DNA from 2 places in the Bacillus atrophaeus genome. Region 1 is predicted to be linked to the other one. Evidence: riboswitches for the same ligand, from Rfam matches in the RefSeq annotation. Region 1 holds a riboswitch; the other holds the start of a gene.
The links. Region 1 has a riboswitch for glycine ahead of gcvT (glycine cleavage system aminomethyltransferase GcvT). Riboswitches for the same ligand answer to the same signal wherever they lie in the genome.

Region 1 (8,578 bases):
CCGGTCCATTCTCCGTGAGCCCCTGCAGCAGGCTGAAGAGTGACGGCATCCATTCCGGTAATTTCTTCCAGATGCTCACTTAAATCATATAAAAGCTCAAGTGCACCCTGCACGGTGTCTTCATCCTGAAGAGGATGAATGGCAGCGAAACCGGGAATGCGGGCGATTTTTTCATTTATTTTCGGATTGTACTTCATCGTACAGGAACCGAGCGGATAAAAACCGGAGTCCACTCCGTGATTACGTCTGGAAAGCGCTGTATAATGGCGCATGATATCGAGCTCGGAAACCTCGGGAAGGTTGGGTTCCTCTTTCCTGATATAGCCGTCTGACAGCAGAGTATCCATATCTGCTTCCGGCACATCGAGTTCCGCAAGACTGTAGCCGATCCGGCCATCTCTTGAAAGCTCAAAAATAAGCGCCTGGTCTTTGTTATTCATGGCGATCCCCCAATTCCGCAATAAGTGCATCAATTTCTTCTTTCGTTCTCAGCTCAGTCACGGCGATCAGCATATGATGTGTAAGCTCCGGATATGAAAGGCCTAAATCATAGCCGCCAATGATCCCCTTATCAAGCAAGCGTTTATTCACAGCTTTAACGGAGTCTTCAAGCTTGACGACAAATTCGTTGAATATCGGCCCGTCAAACACGACGGAAAGGCCGGCTCGTTTGGCCTGCTGCTTTGCATAATTCGCTTTTTGGATGTTCTGCCGGGCGATTTCTTTTACGCCGGCTTTTCCCAATGCGGTCATCGCCACAGAAGCTGCAAGCGCGTTTAATGCTTGATTCGAACAAATATTTGATGTCGCTTTATCGCGGCGGATGTGCTGTTCCCTCGCTTGAAGGGTGAGGACGAATCCTCTTTTTCCGTTTTCATCCTCCGTTTGGCCGACAAGACGGCCCGGCATCTTTCTCATTAATTTTTTAGTGACCGCAAAGAAACCGCAGTGCGGTCCTCCATAAGCCGCCGGTATGCCAAACGGCTGCGCATCCCCGACCACAATATCAGCAAAAAACGCGCCTGGAGGAGTCAGAAGTCCGAGAGCAAGCGGATTGGATGACACAATAAACATGCTGTTGCCTTTATGGGCAATCGGTTCTATCTCTTTTAAAGGCTCTATTCTTCCGAAAAAATTCGGATACTGGACGATAACGGCAGCCGTTTCATCACAAACGGCTTCATTTAAGGCGTCAAGATCTGTCACGCCATTTACCGCAGGGACTTCCACCACTTCAATATACTGGCCTTTCGCGTATGTTTTCAGCACTTCCCTCGACTCCGGATGAACCGAGGCGGAAACGACGATTTTTTTCTTTTTCGTATGCCCGGAAGCGAGCATGGCTGCTTCAGCTAAAGCGGTCCCGCCGTCATACATGGAGGAATTGCTGATATCCATGCCAGTCAATTCGCAAATCATCGTCTGGAATTCAAAGATCGCTTGAAGCTCCCCTTGAGAAATCTCCGGCTGATAAGGGGTATATGCCGTATAGAATTCAGATCTTGAAATAACATGATCCACAATCACAGGCTGATAATGATCATAAACGCCTGCTCCCAAAAAAGATGCATAGGTTCCGGCATCACGGTTTTTAGCGGCGAGCTTCGTGAGCTCTTTCGTTAGCTCTGTTTCCGATTTAGATTGTTTAATCTGATAGTCCTGTTTATATCTCACGCTGTCCGGAATGTCAGCAAACAGCTCATCTGTACTGCTCACGCCAATGGCGGCCAGCATTTCTTTTTTATCCTGTTCTGTCGCGGGCAAATAACGATGCTTCATATCATTGCTCCTTTCCGAGTGCTTATTTTTTTCGTTTATAAAATGGGGTTTTGACCACTTGTGCTTTTACGAGTTTATTCCGAATCTCCACTTCCACAATACTCCCAATCTCACTGGCTTCCCGTTTCATCAGCGCAAGGCCGATATTTTTTTTCAGTGTCGGCGACTGTGTGCCGGTTGTAACTGTTCCGACTGGTGTTCCGTTTTGCATGACAGCGTAACCGTGTCTCGGGATGCCCTTTTCGATCATCTCCAAACCGACGAGCTTTCGATCCGCGCCATTTTCTTTTTGTTCGCTCAATACTGATTTCCCGTAAAAATCAGAATCCTTTGTATGTTTTACAGCAAAACCGATTCCCGCTTCGATCGGTGTAATATCCTTAGTAAGCTCCTGCCCGTACAATGGCAGCTTCGCCTCAAACCTGAGTGTATCTCGCGCCCCAAGTCCGCACGGAATCAGTCCCTGACCCTCTCCCGCCTCTATGATTTGTTTCCACAAGCTCACCGCATCTTCATTCCGGCAATACAGCTCAAAGCCGTCTTCTCCGGTATATCCGGTTCTCGAAATAAGCGCTTTGCACCCGCCGATTTCAGCGTCGTTTAGAAATGTAAAAGGCTTAAGAGCTGATACATCACATGCAGTCAGCTTTTTCATAACAGTTTCTGCTTCAGGCCCTTGCACAGCCAAAAGAGACAGCTGATCTGAAAGGTTTTCGATATGTACATCACCTTCTGCGTGTTCCTTCAGCCAATTGATATCTTTTTCTATATTAGAAGCATTGATGACAAGGAGGTAATGGCTGTCTGCTTTTTGATAGATGAGCAGATCATCAACCGTCCCGCCATCGGGATAGCACATTGCCGTATATTGCGCGCAGCCCGGCTCAAGCTTTGACACGTCATTTGTCATCAGCTTTTGCAAAAAGGACAGACTGTCTTTTCCGGTCAATTTCACTTCTCCCATATGGGATACATCAAACAGTCCCGCTTTTGTCCGGACAGCCTCATGCTCTTTTTTGATAGAAGAAAATTGAACAGGCAGCTCCCATCCCCCGAAATCAATCGTCTTCCCGCCGTATTCTTTATACACATCATATAAAGGTGTTCTTTTCAACATACACTTCCCCCTCTTCTCATTTGACCAAAATGGGTGCGGCTAAAAACCATATAAAAAAGGACAGAGAAACACCTCATTCGAAAATGAAGGTTCTCTGTCCTGGCACCTGAAAGTTTACTTTGCGATTTAGGCAAAGACGTCCCCTTTGGTGGTTTGCATGTGTACACAAACACTCTCCAGAGTTGCGTCGAGCAAGAGTTCTTTTGCCTGAGAGATTCACTCCGCAGTTTGCTCCTTCGGCGCCTGAATCCCAAGTTTACGGTCAGGTCTCTCCCCTTGCTGTCATTCGCTCATATTTACCAATTTTTATGGACATACTAAAACAATATCTTAAGGTAAAACTCTTACCCATATCCTAACACTCACCATACATATTGGGCAATAAAAAATAATGGGTAGCAATGGTATGTATTTTTATAAAAGAGAATCATGAGCCAGCAGAAAGGCGGTTGACATACAGATGGATGCAGAAATACATTATGATGCACGATGGCCTGAAGAATTCTCAGAACGTCTCAAAGCAGACGGGCCTTGGTCAAACTGGGAGCTTTACAAACTGTCAGCAGAAATCCAGGAAAAACTTGCAATTCCTGAGTTCGAAGGCTTGCGGGCCCCTTTATACCTACCTTCCTTTACTCCGCTTCCCCACCAGCTGGAAGTGGCGCAAAAGGTCGTCGAAAAAATGAACGGCAAAGCCATTTTAGCGGATGAAGTCGGTTTGGGAAAAACAGTGGAAGCGGGTCTGATTTTAAAAGAGTATATGATTCGCGGTCTGGCCAAAAAAATTCTTATTTTGGTGCCGGCTTCACTTGTATCACAGTGGGTGAAAGAGCTGCAAGAAAAATTTTTAATCCCTGCAGTTGAACAGAAAAAGAGCTACGTCTGGGAGCAATGCGACATCGTCGTTTCCTCCATCGATACGGCTAAGCGCTCGCCCCATCGTGAAATTGTGCTTTCTATTCCATATGATCTCGTTATTATTGACGAAGCACACAAACTGAAAAACAGCAAAACGAAAAACTATGAATTCGTTCGGTATCTCGTTAAAAAATATTGTCTGCTTTTGACGGCGACACCCATCCAGAACCGCATTGAAGAAATTTTCAATTTGGTGTCTTTATTAAAACCGGGCCATTTAGGTAACGAAAACCATTTTCATGACGTTTTTTCGAAAAAGAATTCAGGCATCGATGCTCATGACCATTTAAAGAGCCTGGTCAATAAAGTCATGATCCGCAACAGACGGCAAGACACCGGACTGACCTGGACAAAGCGCTATGTGGAAACGGTGCCGATTACGTTCTCTCCGACAGAGCAGGCGCTATATGATGAGATCACACGGCTGAAGGAAGACAGGCAGCAGGCCGCCAGCATGTTCTCTATAATGACCCTGCAGCGGGAGTGCTGTTCAAGCAGGGAAGCCGTCTACATGACGCTCAAAAAAATGCTTGATCAAAGAGAAAAACAAGCGCCCGCCATCAGTGAAGATACAATTTCAGTTTTAATGGACCGCATTAATGAAGTGACGCAAAACTCAAAAGCGATTCAGGTTGTTGACCTCATTAAAAAAATAGATGATAAGGTCATCATTTTTACGGAATACCGGGCGACACAAATTTACCTGCAATGGTTTCTCCAGCAAAACGGAATCAGTTCTGTGCCGTTTCGGGGCGGATTTAAACGCGGGAAAAAAGATTGGATGAAGGATCTTTTCCGCGGCAAAGTACAAGTGCTGATTGCTACAGAAGCCGGCGGTGAAGGGATCAACCTGCAATTTTGCAACAATATCATTAACTATGACCTGCCTTGGAATCCGATGCGGCTTGAGCAGAGAATCGGCAGAATACACCGGCTTGGGCAGGAGCGTGACGTGCATATTTACAATATGGCGACAAAGCATACGGTTGAAGAGCATATTTTAAAGCTGCTTTATGAAAAAATTCATTTGTTTGAAAAGGTAGTCGGTGAACTTGATGATATTTTAACTAAAATTCAAGTTGCCAATTTCGAAGAACATCTGCATGATATTTTGTTTCATTCGGCAACAGATGAAGAAATCAAGATCAAAATGGAAAATTTGACGTCCTTCCTCTCGTACGAACAGCAGCCGGCTGAAAAAAGAGGATCATAGCCTGTAAGGAGGTTTTACAAGTGAAACAGCAAGAGGTTCACCAATTTTTACTTCGTTTCTTTCAAGCAAACAGCTGCCCTATCATCGATCAGGGACTGGGCCATATGACCGTGCAGCTGACAGTTGAGATGGACAAACAGATTATGAATAGGCCTTTTTACTGGCACTGGCGTGAAAAAACAGGCGGCGAACCAAACCCGATGAAAATCACCTTTATAACCGATAAGGATGCCGCTCCCGAAGACCTTGACGGAGAGTTTATTTATTTCGGGGCACCGCGTCTCTTTGAAATCTTTAAGGCAGTTAAACAAAATGGGAGATTTATCAGGATGTATGAGAAAATTGAATCAGCCGGAGCCAAAATCCCGCTCCAGCCTTGGCTTGGCTTAAACGTGATGATTTCATACCAGTCCGACATGAAAAAGGATAAGCTATTGTCACTCGGTCTTCATCTCGTCTCTGGAAAAATGGTTGAAGATTTTCAGCGCAAGCTTACAACACATTCGCTTGCCTCACAAATATCTGATTATTGTTTTACAATGTCGCCTATGATTAAACCGGAAAGCGGGCTTAAACGCATGGAGCACTATATTACACAAGCAGCTTTACAAGAACCTTCCGATTGGGCAGAAGCATCCGTCAAAAGGTGGAAAAATGATTTACAATTGCTTGATCAATTTTACGAAGATACTGAAGAAAAGCCTGAAGAATATCATTTGGAAAAACAGGCATTGCAAACCTTGTATAAGCCTAAAATACTAGTGCACATCGAAAACGGAGGATTATTTTTTCTGCAAAATAATATTCCAAGCTAACTTTTTGACATTCGACATCGTTCTCGTTTTTTTTGGAAAAGTTATATTATAATAAAAGTATACTGGAAAATAATTCTGGCGCTTCACATGACGAAAAAAAACTTCCAGAGAGATGTAATAGCATATCAGTTATGGTCATGGCCGGACTGGCTGAAATACATAAACAAGTATTTTAGGAGGAGAAAATGCATGAAAAATGCAAAAAAAGAGTTTTTAGAATTAGATCAAGAATGGGTTGAATTAATGAAAAGAGCCAGAGAAGCAAATATCAACCCGGAGGAGATACGCAAATATTTAAATTTGCATAAAAAGTCTGCTCGTCCTGTCCCAGCCACCAGAAGTCATACCATAAATCCTTTCTGAATGTGCTATAATATCACAAGGAAGGTGATGACATTGATTGGCCAGCGTATTAAACAATACCGAAAAGAAAAAGGCTACTCACTATCAGAACTAGCTGAAAAAGCTGGGGTAGCGAAGTCTTATTTAAGCTCAATAGAACGAAATTTACAAACAAACCCCTCCATTCAATTTCTCGAAAAAGTCTCCGCTGTTCTGGACGTCTCGGTTCATACACTACTTGATGAAAAACATGAAACCGAATACGATGGTCAATTAGATAGTGAATGGGAGAAATTAGTTCGCGATGCTATGACATCCGGGGTTTCAAAAAAACAATTTCGTGAATTTTTAGATTATCAAAAATGGAGAAAAGCGCAAAAAGAGGAGTAGTGCCGCCATTGGGGTGCGCATACTCCTCTTTTACCTTACTATAAAAGTGCGTGGCAGCATCATCTGCAATCAAAAAAAAAACGATACAGCAGTCTTCTAAGACTGCTGTATCATCGCCGGACGATTAGGACCGCCCATGCTTCGACACTTCTGCAACGCACCTGAGCTTGGCTCAGGCCGCGCTTCATTTTTCTTATTTGTCCTCACTATGTGCTTTTTCATTTTCTTTAATGTATCCGTCTTTATCTGTGTGGTCTTTTTTAATCGTCAGCCCGTTCCACTGAGTGGCTTCAAAAGAGAAATTAAGCTGAATCGAGTTGCCTTGATATTTGTTTTGGACCATTTGTCCGTTTGCGTCTTTCGCATTGTCATTTTTAAATTCAATCACCATTTGCACTTGGTCGTAGTCGACCGGTGTTTTTGGCACCCCGTCATATTCCGGAGCTGTTTTTCCGTTAATTGTCGCAACGTTAATTTTACCGCTTTCACTTAAGAACTTTGAGTCAATCAGCTGGCCAATTTTTTCAGCAGCTGTTTTGTCCTGCTTAGCAGACATTAAGTATAAATCTTTTAAGTTGGCTGCTTTGAGAATAATATTTTTCGGATAGCCATTGCCGCCCTCTTTCCCGACTGTCAGCAAGGTGATTTGGAATTGGCTGAGAAAATCTTCCGGAGAATCATTGTCTCCTTTTGCTGTATTAAAACCGCTGTAATTTAGCGCCATCAGCACTTCTTTAATCGCCAAGGTGCCGTTATTTCTGAATTCGAAATCTTTCGTTAATTTATCACCCGGTTTTAGATTGGACAAGCTGACATTTGCGGAATTTTCTTTTGCTGACAGATCAAGTGTTCCAGACGCAAAAGTGGCTTCCGTTGTTTTAATATCGTTGAACGCCGCCCATGTTCCGCCTCCGACTAATGCAAGCCCAAGCGCAGCTGAGGCAACTCCTAAACTCAATTTCTTTTTCATACCCATGTGTAAACTCCCCTTATCAATTAATTTTGTTTATCGAAACCTGTCGCCAGGTTGCAACTGATATTAAGTAGACATTGTGCGGTCCTTCGCATCTGTCTCCAAAGCTTTTGTCTTTCTCTCAATGTCGCGGATCGCGCTGCTGATCGTCATAAATGAGTAAATTAATAGCATAATCCCGGGAACGATTAACAAGACCGCCGTGCCAATCGGCTGGCTGGCAAAATGAATGACATACCCCGCATAAGGCAGGTTAAAGCCGGTATACTTCGCCAATACATTTTGTTCCGATACAAGCGATGAATCAGAAGCCGCGTTATTGTCACCTTTTGTTTCAAATAATAAGTGCCCGCCTTGTTTTGTAATGTTGACGATTCTGTGAGTGACAGCTGTCTCTTCATCCTGCATAAAAGTAATGACATCATTTTTTTGGAGAGCTTTCACATCTGTCATTTCTTTTACCAAAATTAAAGATCCCGTCTTAAATTCCGGTTCCATTGAACCCGAGAGCACTGATTTCAACGTGTAGCCAAACACCGCCGGCTCTCCGCCCGATGATCGTGTTGAAATCACAATCAGTGTTAACACAATAATTAACGTGAAAATTATGACGTAAAGAATATTACTGATCAGTTTCATCGGCTTTTTCATCATCTTCCCCGCTTTCTTTCTCAACTGGTTCACCCGTTTTGCTTTCGTTTTGTTTTTCATCGGACTTCTGAATCTCTGTTTTCGCCGGTGCTGCAGTCGGTTTTTCTGTGCATTTGGCTACGGTCATAGGCTCCGACCACTCGAACTTTTCATCCTGCGCGGGATAACCATCGGGTTTGTATACCTTAAACGCATAAACACCAGGTTTCATCGCACGTTTGGATTCAATCTTATAAAGAGAATCACTTGCCTTATCTGTGATACTGCCTCTTTCAATGATGTTGCCGTCTCGCAAAGGCTTATTTGCATCTGCTATTTTATGAAGCTCCCATTTCCATCGGGATGTCGTAAGTTCATTTCCTCTGTTTTCAAATTCTGCG
Region 2 (8,578 bases), 1.5 Mb from region 1:
TTTGGTTTAAGCATGAAAGAAACATTCGCAACATGGACATTACTGGAAACGATTATTTCAGTTGCAGGATTAGGGTTTATTTTATTACTCAGTGTATTTGTATGAAATTGATGAAGGAGCTGTAATACATGTTCAATACAATTGGTGTCATAGGCTTAGGCGTGATGGGCAGCAATATCGCCTTAAACATGGCCAGTAAAGGGGAACGGGTCGCCGTCTATAATTACACGAGGGATTTAACGGACCAGCTCGTACAGAAGCTTGACGGACAGTCTGTCAATCCGTACTATGACCTTCAGGATTTTGTTCAATCGTTAGAAACACCAAGAAAAATCTTTCTGATGGTGACTGCGGGCAAACCGGTAGATTCCGTAATCCATTCGCTGATTCCTTTGCTTGAAAAAGGCGATGTCATCATGGATGGCGGAAACTCTCACTACAACGAAACGGAACAAAGATATGATCAGTTAAAAGAGAAGGGAATCGGCTATTTAGGAATCGGCATTTCCGGCGGCGAGGTCGGCGCTTTAAAAGGCCCATCCATCATGCCTGGCGGAGATCAAGATGTCTATGAAAAAGCCGCTCCCATCCTGACTAAAATAGCAGCACAAGTAGGAGATGACCCTTGCTGTGTGTATATCGGACCAAAAGGATCGGGTCATTTTGTAAAAATGGTGCACAACGGGATTGAGTATGCAGACATGCAGCTGATCGCAGAAGCCTATACATTTCTAAGAGACACATTGCGTCTGCCGCTCAATGAAATCGCTGACATTTTTGAAGAATGGAATCAAGGTGAACTGAAAAGCTATTTAATCGAAATCACAGCAGAGATTTTAAGGAAAAAAGATGAACGGACAGACGCCCCGCTGATCGATGTCATTCTTGATAAAGCAGGCCAAAAAGGCACAGGAAAATGGACGAGTATGCAAGCTATTGATAACGGCATTCCGTCATCCATTATCACGGAATCACTGTTCGCCCGTTACCTATCTGCATTAAAAGATGAACGGGTTGCGGCTGAACAAATCTTAGCCGGTCCAGAGACCGAAGAAAAGCACTTCGATAAAAACCTGTGGATTGATTACGTGAGACAAGCCTTATACATGGGAAAAGTATGCGCCTACGCACAAGGCTTTGCTCAATACAAAATGACGTCTGAGCTTTACGGGTATGACTTGCCGTTAAAAGACATCGCCCTTATTTTCCGCGGCGGCTGCATCATACGTGCAGAATTTCTAAACATCATCAGCGAAGCATTCCAAGAACAACCGGACCTACCAAACCTGCTCATCGCACCATATTTCTCAGAAAAGCTCAAAGCCTACCAAACAGGCCTGAGAAAAGTGGTGTGTGAAGGAATCAACGCCGGCATCTCGTTCCCATGCTTGAGTACGGCTCTATCTTATTACGATGGCTACCGCACAGGACGTTCCAACGCGAATATATTACAGGCTCAGCGTGATTACTTTGGTGCTCATACGTATGAACGGACGGATATGGATGGGTTTTTTCATACGGAATGGTCATGAAGAGTATGTAACAAAAGCTGGCAAACCGGACTTAAAAAGGTCCAGTTTGCCAGCTTTTTTAAATTCATGGAGGTGAAAAAAACTTCTCTTCCGACTTCATTTCGGCAAAGACACGTTCAATCATTTTTTCTTATTTTCAAGTACGGCGAAAGTGATCAAACTGCATTTTCACACCCCAATGTCACTTCTAATTGAGAATAAGCCATGATAAATTTCAACATCCTTGATAGAACAAAATAGACCAATCATTACCAGCATTTCCTCGTCATAAGTACAAAAAGCAAAAATAATCTAGGTGTTTCCCCTTGACAAAAAATAAATGTTATTTAATAATTCATATATAATTAGAATTATTATTGAAAGCTAAAGTTTATACTTTATGCTTTTTAATATTCTCAAAATCACATTTAGGAGGAACATAAATTATGTCTCTAATTGGAAAAGAAGTACAACCATTCGCAGCGAAAGCTTACAAAAACGGTGAATTCATCGATGTAACAAACGAAAGCCTAAAAGGTCAATGGAGCGTATTCTGCTTCTACCCAGCAGATTTCTCTTTCGTATGTCCGACTGAACTTGAAGATCTTCAAAACCAATACGCAGCCCTAAAAGAACTTGGTGTTGAAGTATACTCTGTTTCTACAGATACTCACTTCGTACACAAAGGCTGGCATGACAGCTCTGAAAAAATCGGCAAAATCACTTACGCTATGATCGGTGACCCATCTCAAACGATCTCTCGTAACTTTGATGTACTTAACGAAGAAGAAGGTCTTGCTGACCGCGGTACATTCATCATCGATCCGGATGGCGTAATCCAAACTGTTGAAATCAATGCAGGCGGTATCGGCCGTGACGCAAGCAACCTAGTAAACAAAGTAAAAGCAGCTCAATATGTTCGTCAAAACCCAGGCGAAGTTTGCCCGGCTAAATGGGAAGAAGGTTCTGAAACACTTACACCAAGCCTTGACCTAGTAGGTAAAATCTAAGGAGTGCATTCCATTGGTACTTGAAGCAAATATCAAAGCACAATTAAATCAATACATGCAGCTAATTGAGAATGACATTGTTCTCAAAGTGAGCGCAGGTGAAGATGACACCTCTAAGGATATGCTGGCTCTCATTGATGAGCTGGCTTCCATGTCATCGAAAATCACTGTTGAAAAAGCTGAATTGAACAGAACGCCAAGCTTCAGCGTGAATCGCGTCGGAGAAGACACTGGCGTCACTTTCGCCGGTATTCCTCTTGGACACGAATTCACTTCTTTAGTGTTGGCATTGCTGCAAGTGAGCGGCAGACCGCCTAAGGTAGATCAGAAGGTCATTGATCAGGTGAAGAAGATCAGCGGTGAGTACCGCTTTGAATCTTATATCAGCCTGACATGCCACAACTGCCCTGATGTTGTACAAGCATTAAACATGATGAGCGTGCTGAACCCGAACATCACTCACACCATGATTGACGGTGCGGCGTTTAAAGAAGAAGTCGAAACCAAAAACGTCATGGCAGTGCCAACTGTTTACTTGAATGGCGAAACTTTCGGAAGCGGACGTATGACCCTCGAAGAGATTCTTGCGAAAATGGGCAGCGGCGCAGATGCATCTGAGTTTGCTGACAAAGATCCTTACGACGTTCTTGTTGTCGGCGGCGGACCTGCCGGCGCAAGTGCAGCCATTTACACGGCTCGTAAAGGAATCCGCACAGGTGTTGTCGCTGAACGCTTTGGCGGACAGGTTCTCGACACCATGAGCATCGAAAACTTCATCAGCGTAAAAGCAACTGAAGGACCGAAGCTTGCTGCAAGTCTTGAAGAGCACGTGAAGGAATATGATATTGATGTCATGAACCTTCAGCGCGCAAAACGACTTGAGAAAAAAGATCTGTTCGAACTTGAACTCGAAAACGGTGCTGTCCTAAAAAGTAAAACAGTCATCCTTTCAACAGGTGCCCGCTGGCGCAATGTCAACGTACCTGGTGAACAAGAGTTCAAAAACAAAGGTGTCGCTTACTGCCCGCACTGTGATGGCCCATTGTTTGAAGGCAAAGACGTAGCTGTTATCGGCGGCGGAAACTCTGGTATCGAAGCAGCGATTGATCTTGCAGGTATTGTCAATCACGTCACTGTGCTAGAGTTCGCGCCGGAACTGAAGGCAGACGAAGTCTTGCAAAAACGTCTCTACAGCCTGCCAAACGTCACTGTACTAAAAAACGTACAAACAAAAGAAATCACAGGCGATCAGAGCGTAAACGGCATCACATACGTAGACCGCGAAACAGGCGAAGAAAAACACGTTGAACTCCAAGGTGTATTCGTCCAAATCGGTCTCGTGCCAAACACTGAATGGTTAGACGAAACCGTTGAACGCAACCGCATCGGCGAAATCGCAGTCGACAAACGCGGCGCAACAAGCGTTCCTGGTTTATTCGCTGCCGGTGACTGTACAGACGGTCCTTATAACCAAATTATTATTTCGATGGGATCAGGTGCAAGTGCCGCTTTAGGCGCGTTTGATTATTTGATCCGCAATTAATACAAAAGCCGCCATATTACCTGATTGGCGGCTTTTTTGATATGTCTGCGTTGAATTAAGAAGGCAGTATTTCTTCTAAACAATCCTCGCTGATTTTATAAGCTTTTGGTCTTCTGCTCACCAGCTCAACAAATCCTTGCTGCTCTAAATAATCCATTACGCGGCTAACCAAAGATAAAGCCGGCATACTGCATGCAGTACACCGGCTTGTTAATGATTAGAGATTTAAGGAATCACCATTTAATATGACTCATCAGGTCCTTCTTTTTTTGTTTCCTCTAGTCCAATATAAAATAAATAATAAAATAAACCATAGAGGAGTCAGCAACAAGGCCGGGCGAGTTGCATCCGCAAACAGCATAATCATGAGAATGACAGCAAACAGCGCCAGAACAACGTAATTGATAAACGGCGCAAATGGCGCTTTGAATGTTGATCTTGAGTGTAATGGCGGACAGGTTTTCTTGTATCTGATATGACAAACAAGAATCACACCCCACACCCAAATAAAACAAATCGCGCTAATGGTTGTCACGATGCCAAAAGCTTGTTCCGGTATCAGTTTGCTTAAAAGAGCTCCCGCTGAGAGGACAATAACCGATACCCATAACGCGTTACTCGGCACATGATTTTTATTCAGCTTCGCAAAATTGGCCGGGCCCTGTTTCGTTTTGCTTAAATTGTACAGAATCCGGCTTGTTGAAAACATCCCGCTGTTACAAGCAGAAGCGGCTGATGTTAATACAACAAAATTAATGATACCCGCAGCAAGCGGAATACCGACTAAGCTGAAGGTTTTCACAAAAGGACTTTCGGCAGCATTCAATTCCGTCCATGGGTTAATACATAATAGGACGATAAGCGCGCCGACGTAGAAAAATAGAATCCGCAAAGGAATTTTATTAATAGCCGATGGAATATTTTTTTTCGGATTTGATGTTTCCGCCGCCGATACACCTACTAATTCCACACCGACATATGCAAAGATCACCATTTGGAAAGAAAGCAAAAAGCCTGAAAATCCGTTTGGAAACAAGCCGCCATGCTCCCAAAGATTTGTAACCGAAACCGTTCCTGTGTGGGTCTTGAATCCGATCACCAGCAAAATAACACCAATCACAATTAATGCGAGAATCGTAATGACCTTTATTAAAGCAAACCAAAACTCCAATTCTCCAAAAAGCTTGACCGTTAATAGATTGAACCCTAATAAAATGAGTAAACAGATAAGTGCAGGGATCCACTGCGGAATATCAAACCAATATTTCACATATACACCGACGGCAATCACATCCGCCATAGCCGTCATAATCCAGCAAAACCAGTAAGTCCAGCCGGTGACAAACGAGGCCCGCGGTCCCAGATACTCCTCGGCAATATCTGTTAACGATTGATACCCCGCTTTAGATAACAGCAGTTCTCCCAGCGCCCGCATCACGAAAAAAAGCGCCATACCTACAATGAAATACGCAAAGATGATAGAAGGACCCGCCAATTGAATCGCCTTACCGGAGCCTAAAAATAAACCGGTGCCAATCGTCCCGCCAATGGCGATGAGCTGTACATGCCGATTGGACAAGTCCCTCTTTAATTCTCGCTGTTCCAAATCAAACTCCTCCTTACCTCTTTATTGTGAAACGACGAGCAATAAATAAAACCCATAAAAAAAAGAGATTGGATGTCCTCCAATCTCGTGGTCATAAGAATAACAAATCATATTTGTGCGCTGACAATCATCAGCACGACAAATACATATTCGGTACTCTTCTGTCCTTTTGCCTGAGATTGTGAACCCTTCGGCGCCGCGGAATCTCCGCGGTCTCTCCAGAAGCTGCTCCTGCTATAGTGTGACCCACAGCAATCATAGCTTGCTACTTATTGAATTTTTTCGATAGAAACAACAACTATCAGATAACTTTTTATTTTAATAGGGATTGGGTGGTTTGTCAATGGTGATTTTTATTTCATAATTAGAAGTATTTAATCAAAAAATAGTTTTAGATAAAAGAAAAAAATCTGTTTGCCTTGGGGGAGTTTTTTCATGGCTGGAAGATGGTACTCAAAAGAAGAAAAACGAAACATACTTTCAGAATGTGATCAGGGAAATGCTTCGGTGAAAGAAAATATAGCATTCATACCGAAACAATTCGTGAATGAGCACATTTTTCATTATTTAATAATTTAAGGGTTTAACAAGCGGATTGTCTCTGTTAGTATGGCAACCAAAGGAGGAGGATAAATTATGCAAAGCATAATGAAGCTAACCACAGGTAAACTGGCAGCCTTGGTATTCCTAGTAGGTGCCTTAGCCCTCTTGGTTTTACCTAATGCTGCAGATGCCGCAGAATCCCAAGCTACATATGAAGTTGAAAACCTCAACAATAGTGAGCTAAAGATGACGTTCGATCGTGCAGAAGTCCGTATTGACGCTGAAGGTAATGCAACACTAAAAGATCATGTAACGGGCGAAGAGCAAGTTCTCCCTAAAAGTTCAACTGACAAAAATGGTGATCCTAGAAGGTGATCGAAATATACAAAATCATCATTCCTTCAATAATAGCCATATTTGTCCTATGGATTTTATTACAGATTTCACTCGATATGAGCATCTTTAAGAATCAATGAATTATTTTATCGTATTCATTATCTTCTTTCTCTTTATGAAGATGGTGAAAGACAATTGATGAAAGCTAAAAGACACAGCACGTCACCTGGATGATATCGTACACACAAAAAGCTACTTCAACGTGAAGTAGCTACCTTTTGTTAAATACCCATTTTGATCCATCTAGTTTTAGAAAATCGAAGAATAATTACGTTTATGATAATAATTGAAATTAAATATATAAAAATATATAAAATATCATTAATCCCAAGTGTCATATGATCAGATTGCAACACTCTTTCTATTCGGTGGTACATGGTGTTACCTGCCTCAAAAGGAGCAATAAAACCAAACGTTTTATTGCTTATAGCTACTAAAATAACAGAAGTAATCCAATAAACTATACTAACACCTATACTAGTTAATATATTAGAACTTAACATACTTATGGTTCCAATGATTAAAATATACTGCAATATAACTGCAGAAAATAAGAATAGCATTAATGTAAAATGGGAAAAATCATGGTACATCAACGATATGATGAGCAGACTAAGCGCTATAAACGCAAAACATTCCAAAAATAAAACAGCTATCTTTTTATAAAAGAAGGTATAGATGTTTTCTCCAATTAATTTATAAAAGAGAATATTTTTATTTGAATACTCTCTATTGATAAAGAAAGCTATAACAAATGAAAATAACATCAAACCAAATTGAGTGGCAACGGTATAGGAGCTAAAGAAAAACATCTCAGATGTAACATTGCTGACTTTATCGATTCCAATAAGCAAAAAATACCCCAGTAAAAATAAAAAAACGACCATAGATCCTAATATAATAAAAACTTTGTTGCTCATACTTTTTTTTAACTCTAATTTCATCTTATGCCCCCACTGTTCCATTACTCATTTATATACACTTCAATTAACTTTTCCACTGAATCACATTTATGGATTTTTTGATCATGAAATATATAATTATCCCCATCTATCGCCTTTAAATCAGACAAATCGTGTGTAATATTAATGATAATCTTCTCTGGGTTCTCCTGGATATACTTTTTCAGAAAACGATGAATTTCCATAACCGTTTTTTTGTCTAATGAATTTGTTATTTCATCTAAAACAATAATATTTTTATCCTCTAGTAAAAAGCTAAGCAATTTTAATTTTTGCTTTTGCCCATCACTTAAATTTTTGATAAGAACTTTACCATCTATATTATCAAGATTAAGTAATTGAGCAATCTTATTTATCATTTCTGCATCAAACTTTTCACTCAAAAAGTTTAATAAAAAGTCCTTAGAAACATCATGAGGTATATTCGACGAGCTAGATATTAAAGAAACATTTTGACGAATATCTCTATCGACTCGTTTGCTATTATTTAATAAAAAGTCTTTAGCAAGCTGTGATTTACCGACTCCATTTTTTCCGACTATATGATTGATTTTCCCATTCGAAAAATGTAAGTCCGTGTTCTGAAGTAACGTTTTACCTTTCACTTTTAAAGTATAGTTCGCTATATTCATATACATACTCCTAGGAAATATTTGAATTTTCAAGGTGCCTCTTTCGTTTCCGGTTCGGAACTGTAAGAAATGTTTTTTGATGATTAATTTGGAGATCTTTTACTCTATTTTACAATATATAACACTCAATGTACAACAACGGCAGTTTCCTTAAGGCAATTCTTTACAAGATAATTGACAAACAAGCCAAATAAATGGATCGTCAATACCATCTCTATACATATTGATAACAAGAATAAAGAGGATACTGAACCTTTCAGCCTAAGCCCTCGACTAAATAACATCCTCCGTAGATTTTTTTAGCTCTAGCCGCCTTAATCTTTCTCTCTTTTTTCTGCTTTTTCTTTATCTCGCTCATCTCGGCCCTCTTTCCCT

Region 2: another riboswitch for glycine. It lies ahead of AAHT65_RS05925 (amino acid permease); the one in region 1 lies ahead of gcvT (glycine cleavage system aminomethyltransferase GcvT).

The regions. Positions count from the first base shown of each region.
Region 1 is NZ_CP154443.1:3,921,435-3,930,012, forward strand. Features, by position in the region: gene gcvPB (aminomethyl-transferring glycine dehydrogenase subunit GcvPB) at 1-440, opposite strand, end outside; gene gcvPA (aminomethyl-transferring glycine dehydrogenase subunit GcvPA) at 433-1,779, opposite strand; gene gcvT (glycine cleavage system aminomethyltransferase GcvT) at 1,802-2,896, opposite strand; glycine riboswitch at 3,082-3,182, opposite strand; gene AAHT65_RS19700 (DEAD/DEAH box helicase) at 3,357-5,027, shown strand; gene AAHT65_RS19705 (YqhG family protein) at 5,048-5,842, shown strand; gene sinI (anti-repressor SinI) at 6,032-6,205, shown strand; gene sinR (transcriptional regulator SinR) at 6,239-6,574, shown strand; gene tasA (biofilm matrix protein TasA) at 6,768-7,550, opposite strand; gene sipW (signal peptidase I SipW) at 7,614-8,186, opposite strand; gene tapA (amyloid fiber anchoring/assembly protein TapA) at 8,170-8,578, opposite strand, start outside.
Region 2 is NZ_CP154443.1:1,148,904-1,157,481, forward strand. Features, by position in the region: gene gntP (gluconate permease GntP) at 1-105, shown strand, start outside; gene gnd (decarboxylating NADP(+)-dependent phosphogluconate dehydrogenase) at 129-1,532, shown strand; gene ahpC (alkyl hydroperoxide reductase subunit C) at 1,958-2,521, shown strand; gene ahpF (alkyl hydroperoxide reductase subunit F) at 2,535-4,064, shown strand; gene AAHT65_RS05925 (amino acid permease) at 4,318-5,670, opposite strand; glycine riboswitch at 5,822-5,902, opposite strand; partial or broken gene AAHT65_RS05930 (Pathogenicity island protein) at 6,307-6,579, shown strand; partial or broken gene AAHT65_RS05935 (hypothetical protein) at 6,594-6,748, shown strand; gene AAHT65_RS05940 (peptide ABC transporter permease) at 6,831-7,553, opposite strand; gene AAHT65_RS05945 (ATP-binding cassette domain-containing protein) at 7,574-8,203, opposite strand.